Regions from separate parts of the Paenibacillus sp. FSL H7-0942 genome, predicted to be linked through region 3. Evidence: riboswitches for the same ligand, from Rfam matches in the RefSeq annotation. Region 3 holds a riboswitch; each other region holds the start of a gene.

Region 1 (3,530 bases), 690 kb from region 3:
GGTATTATCGGAGCAACCGTGATGCCGCATAATCTGTACCTGCATTCTTCCATTGTGCAGACCCGTCAGATCGAACAGACACCACAGGGCAAAAAAGAAGCCATTCGGTACTCGACCATGGATTCTACGATTGCGCTGACACTGGCCCTGTTCATCAATGCAGCCATCCTGATTGTATCTGCCGCTGTATTTCACAGTGCTGGTATGACGCAGGTTGCTGAGATCGCTGATGCCTATCATCTGCTGACACCTCTATTGGGCACTACGGTTGCAAGTATCCTGTTCGGTGTGGCGCTGTTAGCATCAGGTCAGAACTCTACCCTTACAGGTACACTCGCTGGACAGATCGTTATGGAAGGTTTCCTGAACATTCGAATTCCGGCTTGGCTACGCAGACTGGTCACACGTCTGATCGCCATCATCCCGGCGGTAATTGTGACAGCCATTGCAGGAGAACATGGCACAGAAGAACTGCTCATTTTGAGCCAGGTCGTGCTGTCGCTTCAATTGCCCTTTGCTGTAATTCCCCTGGTGATGTTCACAAGTGATAAAAAAAGCATGGGTGCATTCGCCAACAAATTGTGGCTCAAAATCATCTCATGGGTCATTGCCGCGATTATCGTTGTGCTGAATGTATATCTGATCATTCAGACGATTCGGTTATTCTAATCTCATTTTAATTGGCTAAATACTAAAAAGGCTGATCAACTCCGGTATTTTATACCCAGTTGATCAGCCTTTATTGTTGCAATACAGCAACATGTTTCCTTTTATAGTAAAACTCAAACTCCAATAAACAACCATCTGCATCTAATCCTGATTTGGTATCAGTAACGGCAAGAGTTGATCCAATGAATCAACGGTCCAATCCGCACGTTTGTCATCCGATAGTTCTGGCTGGAATCTTCCGTAACCCTGCATAATTCGAATCGTACGCATGCCCAGCTTCCGAGCAGGTATAATGTCGTTATCGATCCGATCGCCGATCATGACGGCTTCCTCCGGTTCACAACCGGCCTGCTTCAAGGCCACAGCGTATAACTCAGGGTCTGGCTTAGACACTCCTTCTTCAGCCGAACATGCCAGAACATCAACATACTTCCGCAAGCCATAGCTTTCCAGTCTCTCTTCCGTTCCAGGACTCTGATTGGCAATAATGCCAATGCGATAATGCCGTGACAACTGCTGAAGAACGGAATCCGCTGAAGGAAAAGGACGTTCAAGATCTTTTTGAAACTTCAGCTTGTCCTGAATCTGTTTCTGATGCCCCTCGTCTTCAACGAATGTGCGAATCGCCACTCTCATAGGCCATTGCTCATATTTTCGGTAACAACTCGCGAACAGTTCGCGTACCGCCTCAATTGTCACCGGATACCCCAAAGCACAAGCTTCACGGACAAACTGTCCGATAATATCATCAACCGGCTCCCATTCATCCACCAGCGTATCTCCAACATCAAAAAACAACCATTTCAATCCACCTACATCCGGCACGCCAATTCCTCCTTGTAAGCATAAAAAAGAAGACTCACCATCCTGCATGAGTCTCCTCAAACTTCCGTTTATCGATGAATCAATTTCATAATACCTTGAGTGAATTCTGAAATTGATTCTAATACATTCAATTATAACAGGCACCTTACACCTGAGCAATCAGAAGCTATGGCATTAACCATTGAGGAGAAAGCCAACTTCCCCATTGAGCGAATATACAATCCGGTCTGCGCCCATGCCCCGATAGATGCCCTTAGGATGACTCTGCTCCGTAATGACGCACAGGGATTTCGATGTCCATGAACGACAGATCTGTAAATAACGACAGGTCAGATTCAGGCTGTTTTCAAAAATAAACACGTTGCCTACGCTTCCCTGCGGCAAAAACCATTTTTGAGCTGCAGCCGTATTCATGCGAATGACATGTTCTACTCCGATTCTACGGAGTCTGCGCTCTTCCCCTGCACTGTTGGTTAGAACGGCAAACGGCATTTTTTTGTACATCAGCAATTTGATAAATTTACGTCCTGCTTCATTTGGAGCAGTCACTAAGATCATCTCAGTATCCATCATTCGTTCCTCCCTTGGCGTGAAAAGACAACAAAAAAGAAGCGTGGGGGACCAAGGCCTCCCGAACGCTTCTTAAATAACCCATGGCGAAAACACCATGAACCAGCGTACGGCTTGTTGCCTCTCCCTTTAACGCTTACGAGGTTAGCTGACGGATTCGGGCGCGAGAGTCGCCCTATTTCCGGCTGTCACCGGAAAATTCACCCCATGAATGCCCACTGTCCTGGACAGCGCATTCCGTTGGTTCCCCCGTTTCCCATTCATTAATGAATGGAAACTCAGCGATTAAAACATCGTTCGTATATCTTAAGGTAAGATCGAGCGATATTATCGTTTGTTTCGTTTTTCAAGTACAATTTAGTTTAAATTGAAATTACGTTATGAATCATACACCCGTGCCATGTCGGTGTAAAGTCCGCCCAGATCACCAAATCGGCAGATTTTTGCCAATTCCTGTCCATAATAACGCTTACAACAAAGTTATACTCTATCTATCTCTTCAAGGCTATCTAATTCTCACTCTGGCGTAAATCACTTCGCAATTCATTCACGTATTCTGCACAACTTGCCTGTTTTGATTCTTTTAACACCATATTAGTTTTGCAATATTTAATTGCAACCAATATAATAGAAGATATAAGAGTAAATAAATGGAGGCGATTTAGATGACAGTCTACGATTACAAAGTGAATACCCTTCGCGGTCAAGAAGTTGAAATGTCCGACTACCGTGACAAAGTGCTCCTGATTGTGAATACGGCAAGCTCATGCGGCCTTACCCCTCAATTCAAAGGTCTGCAAGAATTGCAAGACAAATTTCAAGATGCTCCATTTGAAGTTCTTGGTTTCCCAAGCAACCAGTTTGCACAGGAAAAAGGATCTTCCGACGATATTGCCGAGTTCTGTCAGATGAATTATGGCGTGAGCTTCCCCATGTTTGAGAAAATTGATGTGAACGGTTCAAGCGCTCACCCTCTTTTCCAACACCTTAGCACAGAAGCTCCTGGCCTGCTCGGCTCCAAAGCAATCAAATGGAATTTCACCAAATTCCTGGTGAATCAGAACGGACAGGTCATTAAACGTTATGCTCCCAAAACAACACCGGACAAGATTGAAGAAGATATCAAGAATTTGCTGCAAAAATAATACACAGGCCACCCGTAGCCGGTAGGTAGAGCAACATTCCTCCGGTAATGGATGGCCTTTTTTCAACCCAGATGTCATACTGTTCGAAAAAGACAAAAAAAGCAGCTTCCCATTAATGGAAAGCTGCTTTTTAATCGTTCATATGATGCGGTCGAGAGGACTCGAACCTCCACGGGCATACGCCCACTACCCCCTCAAGATAGCGTGTCTGCCATTCCACCACGACCGCATGTCGTAAATAATCGGCAACAGAATTGATTATACCGGGTTCAGAACTAAAAGTAAAGTATTTTTTAATACTTCTTTTTCAGCTAGGCATTT
Region 2 (3,530 bases), 2.3 Mb from region 3:
TGTAGTTGTGAAGAAACAAACGTAATGATGTAATACACAGATACCCAAAATGTTTTATGTATGAGTCATTGAATTATTGAATTTTACAAATTGGATTTTGAAAAAGAAGATAGTCGTTATTTCGACATGAAGGGAGATACAGACATGATGCTGTTCGACACACATACACATCTGGATGCACCACAATTCGACGAGGACCGCGAGGACATGATTCAGCGTGCTGTGGATGCAGGAGTTGGTCGCATGATCAACATTGGCTTTAACCGGGAGACAATTCCAACCACAATGAAACTCGCTGAAACATATGACTTTATATATGCAGCTGTAGGGTGGCATCCTGTAGATGCGATCACAATGCAGGAGGGCGATTTGGAGTGGATTGCATCTTTATGCAAGCATGAAAAAGTGGTTGCGATCGGTGAGATTGGATTGGATTATCACTGGGATACTTCACCAAAAGAAATACAGCATCGCGTATTACGACAACAAATTGCTTTGGCGCGTGAAGTGAACATGCCAATTGTCATCCATAATCGGGATGCGCATGAGGATATCATAAGAATTTTGCGTGAAGAGAAGGCGAGTGAAGTTGGTGGTGTGATGCACTCGTTCTCGGGCAGCTGGGAAACAGCAAAAAGTTGCCTCGATATGGGCTTCCATCTCTCCTTCGGAGGACCGATCACATTCAAAAATGCAAAGCAACCCAAAGAGGTGCTGGAGAAGGTTCCTATGGACCGGTTTTTCATTGAAACAGATGCTCCATATTTGACACCGCACCCTTATCGTGGGAAGCGAAATGAGACAGCGCATGTACGTCTGGTTGCAGAGGCAGCTGCGGAAATTAAAGGCATTTCGGTGGAGGAAATTGCTGCAATAACAACCAAAAATGCCATGGAACGATTTGGGATTCGTTAAAAAAACGAGCAAATGAGGTGAAAAAGGCAGGTAAGCGGAGGTAATTTGCCCTTTGATCCAAATAAATCAAGAATATTACAATATTTTAACCAAATATTCAGAAAAACGTACTTGATCAACGCTTTACAACATGCATCAAAACAGGATATCATCTTTTCAGTGAATTGTTGTGCGGAAAATTGGACAGATGTTCGGGGGATGAACAAAGGGACACTTTCCGATGAAACAACATTACTTTCATGAATCAGTCTCGCTGAGTCTCCGTTAACGGAGAGCGGGGGAACCAATAGGGCTTAAACATCGGTGTATTTGGCCGATGCGCAACGTTCGCTGACCCAAAAGCAGCGAAGGGAACTGCGAAGCCGTATTTGATTTCTTCTTTGGGTCTCGGGGTGAATTCAAGGGCGTCCGCCATGAGCGGGTGACCCAAGATAGGGCGGCTCTCTTTCGCCCGAACCCGACAGCTAACCTCGCAAGCGGAAAAAGAGAGGCAACCTCGTGCATGAATTTCCGATATTCAAAATCATTCGGAAGCCACGAAAGAGTTCCTCTTACACTCTTTCTTTGGCTTTTTTGTTTTTGAATAAAAGAAATATTGTCATCATACGGTAGGTATTCAGGAGGATGACATCATGTTGCGAAGATTGATTCATGGTGCAGAACCGGATTATGTTGGTCCAATCTGTGTTCTGTAGAAAATTTGGTATAGTCACGTCAAAGACATCATGCATTACTTTAGACGGCGAGGCTATGAAGGAGGACGGAGAAGTGGGCACATTCCAACCAGAAGAGACCCATGAGTCACGATCATCCAGTAAGTCTTTCGCGTTGCGGTGGAAGCATGAGAACATGCGTCAAATGGCATTGATCGCGATTTTCTCAATTGCGCTTACAATCATGATCTTGTTAGTCGTTTACGGTCAGGCCGGGAAACAAATTTCGCTGGTTATTGATGGCAAAGCTCAGGTGGTAGAGACTCGTACAGGAATGCTTCAGGAAATGCTGGAGGAGCAGTCGATCACAGTCAGCCCTCACGATAAGGTATCCATGTCCATGAATGGGGCGATTACAGATGGAGACCGAATCGTTATTGAGCGGGCCGTTCCAGTTAACATTACGGCAGACGGAGACACCAAGACTCTGTATACAACCGATTCATCGGTAGAAGATGCAATTCAAAAATCAGGTATTCAAGTTGAAAGTAATGATAAAGTGTATCCGGCGCTTGGAACTGCGATCAAAGCGGAGATGAAGATCCGTGTAGTGCGCGTAACAAAGCGTACAGTGGATGTAGAGCAACCGATCGCTTACAAAGTCATTAAAACGGCTGACCCTAGCTTGTACAAAGGGGATAACCGTGTCGTTGTGAACGGCAAAGAAGGCACAATTGTACAGCATATCGAAAAGGTATTTCAGGATGGAGAATTGGTCTCCAAAAAAATGGTCGGCAAATCTGTCGCGAATAATCGTGTAGATAAAGTGATCGCTGTCGGCACCAAAGCAAAACCGGTCGTGAAGGAACCTGAGATTCAGACCGTATCTGCTCAAACGTCAACAACCAAAAAGGCTACAACAACGAATTCGAAGAAAACATCTGCCTCGGGCAGCAAAGTGATTACCGTATCCGGGACTTCTTTTAAATACTCCAAAGTACTTAAAAATGTATCCATGACTGCTTACTCTTCCGAAGAGCCTGGCATTGGAACTAAAACAGCTTCCGGTACTCGTGTAACGGAAGGACGCACCATTGCGGTTGATCCCAAAGTCATTCCAATTGGCTGGTGGGTATATATCGAAGGTCTGGGATTCCGTCGTGCGGAAGATACAGGCGGTGCCATTAAAGGCAACAAAATTGATGTGTATTATGACAGTGTGAAGCATGCCCTGAATTTTGGACGTAAGAAAGGCAAGACGGTCTACGTGATCGGTCCGGTGAAGCCGGAAGCGAACTAAAATCGTTTTACTTTGAAATGGGAATGCTATAAAATAGTTGCATGAATGATTCATGCGGAATATGCGGCGGAGGAGTCTGAATTCAGTCTCCCCCGCCGTTTGGCAGAGAAGAGGATATTCCTCTTCTTTTTGCGTTAGAAAGGAAGAAATGGAACATGATAAAAGAAGTCATTGTGGTGGAAGGCCGTGACGATACGGTAGCTATCCGTCGGGCCGTGGAAGCCGATACCATAGAAACAGGTGGATCAGCAATCAACCAACGCATTCTGAAGCGGATTGCGCTTGCTCAGGAGAGACGGGGAGTCATTGTACTGACAGATCCGGATCATGCTGGCGAACGCATTCGAAAAATTATCGCGAACAAGGTGCCAGGCTGCAAACATGCCTTCATCCCGGAAGCCGATGCAACGCGCAAAGGGGACATTGGGGTGGAGAATGCCTCACCAGAGGCGATCCGTCATGCTCTGGCGCGCGTACATACTTCATACGAAGGTGCTCCGAGCCTGATCGATTGGGAGGACCTGATCGCGGCAGGACTTATTGTGCATCCGCAGGCTGCTGCACGTCGCATGGAGATGGGCAATCTGCTGGGCATCGGTTATTGTAACGGTAAGCAGTTCCACAAACGTCTCAGTGTATTTCAGATTACACGGGAAGAGTTC
Region 3 (3,530 bases):
CTATCATGTCAACACTGAAAATAATAACAATAAAGCCCGAATCAGACGTCCATGTCGATTCGGGCCTTACCTTTAACTGTTGCTAATAGTTTGGTTCATTAATACGGAAGCATACTACAAATTACAGCTTGGAAGGCCAGTTGCCATACCATGCATAACCGCCTCTTCTTTCTTTATCAATATCACTTAATTTGTATTTAACTACCCCGTCACGACCAATAAAGATTGGTTTATCCGTTCCGATCTCATAGAAGCGTGCCCAAATTGGTGCAGCTTTGGAATCAGCGATAATTTTACTATCTCCATTAGCTCTTTCATACTTGTAACCCGTAATTTTCACTTTGTTAAACCAAGCCTCCGCTCCTTTAATGGATGCGGTAATTTTAGCGTTAGCAGGTCTGGTTTTCAGAAATTTAACAATCGTTACACTCTCTCCAGCTGTCAGTGATGGCACTTCGTAGATTCTTGCGCTCGCTGGTTTAAGAGAGCTGGAATCATGTTGTTGTCCCCATGCTGTCAGCTTACCACCTGAAACGACCTGTGTATTCAGAATCGCCTCCACACCTTTGGCAACTGAATTTTTACTGCGGTTAGCAAGTGTGCTGTCGATAAATGAGAAATCACCTTTTCGTGCTGCTACTTCATCCAGCATGATCATTACATTAATCATGGCATCATCATTGTAAGTGATGTGCTTGTGGTATCCGGAGCTTTGGTAAACTTGTGGCCACCCGCCGTTTGAATACTGCATGTTGATCAAAAAGTTAATTCCTTTGATTGCAGCTGTGGAGTAACGCGGATCATTCGTCTTTTTAAATTCCTTCGCCAATCTTCTAATTTCTGAGTATGTAGCCTTGTTGTCTATCGTGGACTTTGCCCACTCTCCACTTGTCTGTTTATAATCTTTTCTCCAACCTCCATCCGGCAGCTGGTTCTTCAAAATATCAGAAATACTCGCTGTAGTACCCGACGCATCTGCAGCAGATACCGTCCCTACAGGGAGAACTGCCATTCCAACTACTGAGAACACCATCGTACATGCCAGGACAAAAGTAATTATTTTCTTCGCTTTCAAATGTAACACTCTCCTATGTTCGTTTTTATAAATCTTCCACTTCTACTTTACGTATGATATACGCCCCAAACCTCCTTTATTTGTATTTATCGCATAATAAAATCAATTTTCATCCAATATGTGGATTGGATAATCAGATAATATGCAAAAAATCGATTTTTGTCAATATATGCAACTTAATGAATATAATCTCTCTAATTCTACATAACGGGATAGTTCTTTTAACTCATGACAAACCTATTTATTTATCCAAATTCGTCTTAAACGAACCAATAATGACGTTTTTGTCATGAATGATACCCAAACTTGATCCCTTCTTTCATATAAAAACCTTAATTCCGCTAACATTGAGGTATTACGAAGGGTTTTAAATGGGTTTGACAATTACGCATTTATGCAATATAGTTTCAAATAGTTACAAAAACTTAATTATTCATTGCCGAGTTTCATGTTTGAAAACGGGGGAACCAATTTGGGTGAATTATTCTTATACATAGGAAATATAGGGAACCTTCTACCGAACCCTTAGCTAACTCCGTAGGCATCGAAGGGAGAACATTGATTTTGAAAAAACTGATTATCTCCATTTTTGGAGCAGCTGTATTATTTACATCCGGGGCAACAAGCACAGAGGCAAGCAGTATCAACTCCGTAGTGAACAACATGACAGGTATTCCTTACAAATGGGGTGGCACAACTGTAGCCGGCTTCGACTGTTCTGGTTTTATGAGATATCTTTTCAACAAATACAGCATTGAATTGCCACGTACTTCGCAGCAGCAAGCCAAAGCAGGTACTCCCGTATCCAAGAGCAATGTTCGGACAGGTGATCTGGTGTTCTTTAATACAACAGGCAAAGGCATTTCACATACAGGTGTATATATCGGCGGCGGACAATTCGCTCATGCCTCCAGCAGTAAAGGTGTAAGCATCACGAAGTTATCGAATCCATACTTCAATGATCGTTATGTAACAGCACGTCGGGTAACTGGACAGTTTATGTATGATAAAATGCTAGGTAAAATGTGATTCACATACAAAAAGGCATCGGTTATTAACCGGATGCCTTTTTTGCACTTAAAAATGTATGTTGCATTGCTTACTAATGCAGCGCCTTCTGCACTCGCATCGCACCCTGAGACAGGGCATGTCCTCCTCCAACAGCTCCAGCCACGGCTACGGTCTCCATAATCTCCTGATCTGTTGCGCCCTTAGCACGGGCTTCTTCTACATGGTAGAAGGTACACACCTCATTGTTGGCGAATAATCCAATGCCAAGCGCAATTAGCTGTTTTGTCTTCGCATCAATCACACCAGGTTGGAAACATTCTCCGGTAAACTCATGATACGACTTCACCACACCTGGCAGCACATCGCTTAATGCTCCAATCTGATCCTTGTAGGCATGAACTTTATCATTCATCAATGTCATGGCTTGTAGCACACCCTCTCGGCTATAGTTACAGATCTTCCTCACTGTACCTATCTTCTCTCCCGAGTGAGCCAATTATGCCAAGAAATCATGGTAATTCCAAACATTTAAAGCTCATGGCCCTGCCATAATTATCAGCTGTTACTCACTAAGTGGACTCTGGCGCGGCTCGCTGAACAGCTGATAGCTGTAACCTCGGTCCAGCTTAACGACACGTCGATTCTGACGACGGATAAGTACCTGCTCGCCATCCCAGGCAACCACAATCCCCTTCACGTCGTTCGATTCCAGCTCGTCCCGTACGACTCTAACTTTCTCACCTGACAGACGCAGGGCGTCCAATTCTGTATCACTAATCATCTTCATGGCTCCTATATTTCAAATTTATTTACAAAAAGAGACCTAAATGAAAAGTCATTTAGGTCTCACGTGACTGTATTGGACTGTCATGTCATTCGAAATTATGTCCCGACTGAAAGTTACCGCTGCGCGTGCTCTTTGCTGTCGTTCTTCTCGAACCAAAAATCAAGCACTTTGGCGGACATCACACGTTCTTCAAGGTACTCCACTTGATGCGGTGTAAATTGTTCTTTCCAAGAGAAGGACAACTCTTCGCACAAGCCTACAATCGTCAGTAATTCTGACCAGGCAACATAGCGTTTGTACCAGAAAAATTGAGGATGTTCAATCATATAGGGATAAAGGTCATCGAATTCCGTATGTTTACAATCCAGGGCACGTTCAAAATGAACTTTCGATTCCGCCAGCTTATCATTAAAAAATTGTTCTGTTGCCGGTTGGTTCCCCATGGTGTTGCCTCCTCTCCCTAACATAACCCCATTATAAATGAAATCGGCGGTCATGCAAAGGCATAGTTCAAAAAATAGGCCCTATTCCTTTAAAATGTCACATTTCGTTATCGTCAAATTGTACTGTTCCATCATTCAGGGAACGAATGCGTACCAAGGCTTCCACCGGAATACCCTGTTCACGAATCGTGCGTGCCCCCGCCTGAAAACTTTT
Region 4 (3,530 bases), 1.7 Mb from region 3:
TCCGGACGAAGAGCAAGCAGAAGCGGCAATCGGGATTCGTAAAGGTAATACCGAGCTGCTAGCTGCAGTAAATGGAACACTGGAGCGACTGAAAAGCGAAGATAAAATCAATCAGATGGTGACGGACGCCAGCCTCTTGATGGCGGATAAAGCGAACAAATCACAAAATATTTTCCAAGTATTCTGGGAGTACAAAAGTTTCTATGCTACAGGTGTAGGATACACACTTCTGTTGTCTGCACTTGGGGTTATCTTCGGGGTAATTATTGGATTGATCATCTGTTTGTTCCGTTTGCATGACGCTGCAATCTTGCGCTGGATCGGTACGGCTTACGTTGAAGTGATCCGTGGCACACCGATGTTGGTACAGTTGATGATTATTTACTATGGTTTTTCCCTGAGCTTTGGCATTAACTTCACTGCACTTCAGGCAGGTATCATTACACTTTCAATCAATAGTGGTGCCTATCTGGCGGAGATTTTCCGTGCAGGTATCCAAGGTGTGGATCGTGGTCAGTTGGAGGCAGCGCGTTCATTAGGTATGGGAAGAGGCGCCGCGATGCGTTATATCATATTGCCACAAGCCTTCAAAGCTGTATTACCAGCGATCGGTAATGAATTCATAACTATCATCAAAGAATCCTCCATTATCTCCGTTATCGGTATGGTGGATATTATGTATCAGGCAAGTGTAGTCAAGAACATTACGTACCAAGGGTTGAGTCCATTTTTGATTGCAGCAGCCATCTACTTTGTAATGACGTTCATTTTGTCCAAGCTGCTGGGACGACTGGAAAGGAAGTTGAGTGCAAGTGATAGACGTTAGACAATTACACAAATCTTATGGAAATAACGATGTGCTTAAGGGCATTAACGTGACGATTGGCAAAGGTGAGGTTGTCGTGGTCATCGGTCCTTCCGGTTCAGGTAAAAGTACTTTCTTACGTTGTCTGAATCTGCTGGAACAGCCTACCTCAGGAGAGATTGATTTTGAAGGCGTGTCAATCACGGACCCCAAGCATAACATTAACGCAACTCGTGAGAAAATGGGCATGGTGTTCCAGCACTTCAACCTGTTCCCACACAAAACGGTACAGCAAAACATCACGATTGCTCCGATTAAAGTGAAGAAACAATCCACTCAGGAAGCGGAGAAAATTGCCTCTGATCTGCTTAACACCGTGGGCTTGTACGATAAAAAAGATACATTCCCGAATCAGCTGTCTGGTGGACAGAAACAGCGGATCGCCATTGCTAGAGCATTGGCCATGCAGCCGCATGTGATGCTGTTTGACGAGCCTACGTCGGCACTGGACCCTGAGATGGTCGGCGAAGTGCTGGATGTCATGAAACGTCTTGCAGAAGGCGGAATGACGATGGTCATCGTAACCCATGAGATGGGTTTCGCACGTGAAGTGGGAGACCGCATCTTGTTCATGGATGGCGGGGTTATTGTGGAAGAGGGAACACCTGATGAGGTGTTTGGAGCACCCAAAAATTCACGTACACGTGATTTTCTTGCGAAAGTACTCTAAACGATGTGATCAAATAGCGTTACTGACTTCGAGTCGGTAACGCTATTTTTTATGGATAATAATGACGTATGGATTCGGAAAAGTAACTATTCTGTTACCAAATATAAAGGAATCGGGTCAACCAAACTTTCTGAATTAACCAGTATTCTTACAAATGCTTACATGCTAAAAACCATTTGGTAAGAATTACTACAAGTTCAGGTTACAAAATTGTGATATATTGAACTCTGCCGAAACTTCCGGATAGGGAGTGCGGGGGATGTAACGATGCAGATTGTGCAGGGGGAAGATCTACAGCACACTGCTTGGGGTGAATTGGGTACATAACGTTTCAAATGTAACGAAGAACCTATAGGGTGGGCTCCTCATCCGAATCCGACAACTAACTTCGCAGGCACAATGAGGGAGGAAGACCATGATTAACAAGAAACGTATAGCCAAAACAGCAGTAGCATTAATGACAACAGCAATGCTCATTCAAGCCGTTCCGGCTCACGCCGATTCAGTTCATGTGGCCAAAGAAGGGGATACCTTCTACACCTTATCAAAACAATATGGAGTAGCACTCAACACGTTAATTAAAGCAAACAACGACATTTCGGCTTACAACATTTATGGTGGTTTGAAAATTACGATTCCCGGTAAGGCAAACAATGTAGCAGCCGCTGCGGCAACGGAGAGCAAGACCCAAGCGAAGACTGTTACTACAGCAAGCTTGGACGTCAACGCAGATAACAAAGTTGTTCAAGCCTGGGGTAAAACATTCGATTACAGCAAAGCTGTGAACGTAAAAGCAACGGCATACTCTGCAGATCCGTCTGAAAATGGAGGCTGGGGTGCAGTCGATTATTTCGGAAATGACCTTGAACTGGGTACGATTGCAGTTGATCCAAGTGTAATTCCACTTGGAACCAAAGTACTGGTAACTGGTCACAGCCATCCAGGATTGCCAAAACAGGCTTTTGTAGCCACAGCGCGGGATGTGGGCGGTGCAATCAAAGGTCACCGGATTGATATCTTTATCCCGGGTAGCAAACAGTCTGTAAGCTCATTTGGTTTTCAGGATATCGAGCTGTACATTCTGAAGTAGAGAGAAAAGAACATTTAAAATGAATTCAAACAGGGTGTCTGCCAGTCGCTAATTCGCGATTGAACAGCACCCTTTTAATATTCTCATTTATTTCTACCACGGTCATCTTAATCTTTGGCCTTGGGCAATCCCAGCATTTCGTCCAAGGTGACCAGTTCATATCCCCGATTACGTAGTTCCTCAATAATTTCAGGCAAAGCCTCAATCGTGCCGTTCAGGTTTGACCCTACACCGCCTCCAGCATGTTGCAGAACGATGGAGCCGGGTTTTACGGCAGAAAGAATGTTATCTTTCACCTGTTCCTTTGAAAGGCCTTTCCAGTCCAGGGAGTCTACGTTCCAGTTCACAATGCTATAGTGTTGTTTGGCAGCCCATCTCAGCTGTTCTTCATTAATGTCTCCATAAGGTGGCCGAATCATCTTGGGCGTATATCCTGCCAAACGTTGGATAATATCCCCGGTATGTAAAATTTGTTTGCGAAAGGCATTCATCGACAGTTTACTGAATTCAGGATGATTGTAGCTGTGATTACCAACCATATGCCCTTCCTTAACGATGCGTTTCACCAGATCCGGATGTTTCTCAGCACGACTACCCACGATGAAGAATGTAGCTCTGACATTGTATTTCTTCAATACATCCAGTACTTGTGGAGTAAATCGTGGATCAGGTACATCATCAAAAGTCAGTGCAACCTTCTTGGTTGAAGGACCATTGGTTTTGAACGTATCGGCATATTTTTGACGTAATTGTCCCAATGTCAGTTGTTCTTCTTCCGCAGAATCCGAACCTGATACTGATTCACTTGGTGGGCTTGAAACATCCCGCGATGAAACTGGAGCATGAGATCCCCCGAGAAAAATAACGATAACCATCAGCATAATGAGGCGTACGCGCATAATAAA

The links. A riboswitch is a leader RNA that binds a small molecule or an ion and turns the genes downstream of it on or off. The one in region 3 is predicted to bind cyclic di-AMP.
Region 1: it holds a riboswitch for cyclic di-AMP, as region 3 does, so the genes downstream of both, MHI48_RS07270 (hypothetical protein) here and MHI48_RS10615 (C40 family peptidase) in region 3, are expected to answer to the same signal.
Region 2: it holds a riboswitch for cyclic di-AMP, as region 3 does, so the genes downstream of both, MHI48_RS00150 (3D domain-containing protein) here and MHI48_RS10615 (C40 family peptidase) in region 3, are expected to answer to the same signal.
Region 4: it holds a riboswitch for cyclic di-AMP, as region 3 does, so the genes downstream of both, MHI48_RS17710 (3D domain-containing protein) here and MHI48_RS10615 (C40 family peptidase) in region 3, are expected to answer to the same signal.

Annotation. Positions count from the first base shown of each region.
Region 1 is NZ_CP150279.1:1,640,321-1,643,850, reverse strand. It holds gene MHI48_RS07280 (Nramp family divalent metal transporter) at 1-669, shown strand, start outside; gene MHI48_RS07275 (HAD family hydrolase) at 811-1,494, opposite strand; gene MHI48_RS07270 (hypothetical protein) at 1,669-2,067, opposite strand; cyclic di-AMP (ydaO/yuaA leader) riboswitch at 2,183-2,358, opposite strand; gene MHI48_RS07265 (glutathione peroxidase) at 2,730-3,209, shown strand; tRNA gene MHI48_RS07260 (tRNA-Leu) at 3,356-3,438, opposite strand.
Region 2 is NZ_CP150279.1:31,914-35,443, forward strand. It holds gene MHI48_RS00145 (TatD family hydrolase) at 145-915, shown strand; cyclic di-AMP (ydaO/yuaA leader) riboswitch at 1,157-1,410, shown strand; gene MHI48_RS00150 (3D domain-containing protein) at 1,684-2,868, shown strand; gene rnmV (ribonuclease M5) at 3,024-3,530, shown strand, end outside.
Region 3 is NZ_CP150279.1:2,332,082-2,335,611, reverse strand. It holds gene pelA (pectate lyase) at 122-1,084, opposite strand; cyclic di-AMP (ydaO/yuaA leader) riboswitch at 1,503-1,634, shown strand; gene MHI48_RS10615 (C40 family peptidase) at 1,640-2,104, shown strand; gene MHI48_RS10610 (carboxymuconolactone decarboxylase family protein) at 2,178-2,507, opposite strand; gene MHI48_RS10605 (hypothetical protein) at 2,649-2,867, opposite strand; gene MHI48_RS10600 (hypothetical protein) at 2,987-3,316, opposite strand; gene MHI48_RS10595 (xanthine phosphoribosyltransferase) at 3,414-3,530, opposite strand, start outside.
Region 4 is NZ_CP150279.1:3,983,328-3,986,857, reverse strand. It holds gene MHI48_RS17720 (ABC transporter permease subunit) at 1-826, shown strand, start outside; gene MHI48_RS17715 (amino acid ABC transporter ATP-binding protein) at 813-1,535, shown strand; cyclic di-AMP (ydaO/yuaA leader) riboswitch at 1,754-1,948, shown strand; gene MHI48_RS17710 (3D domain-containing protein) at 1,951-2,625, shown strand; gene MHI48_RS17705 (polysaccharide deacetylase family protein) at 2,733-3,524, opposite strand.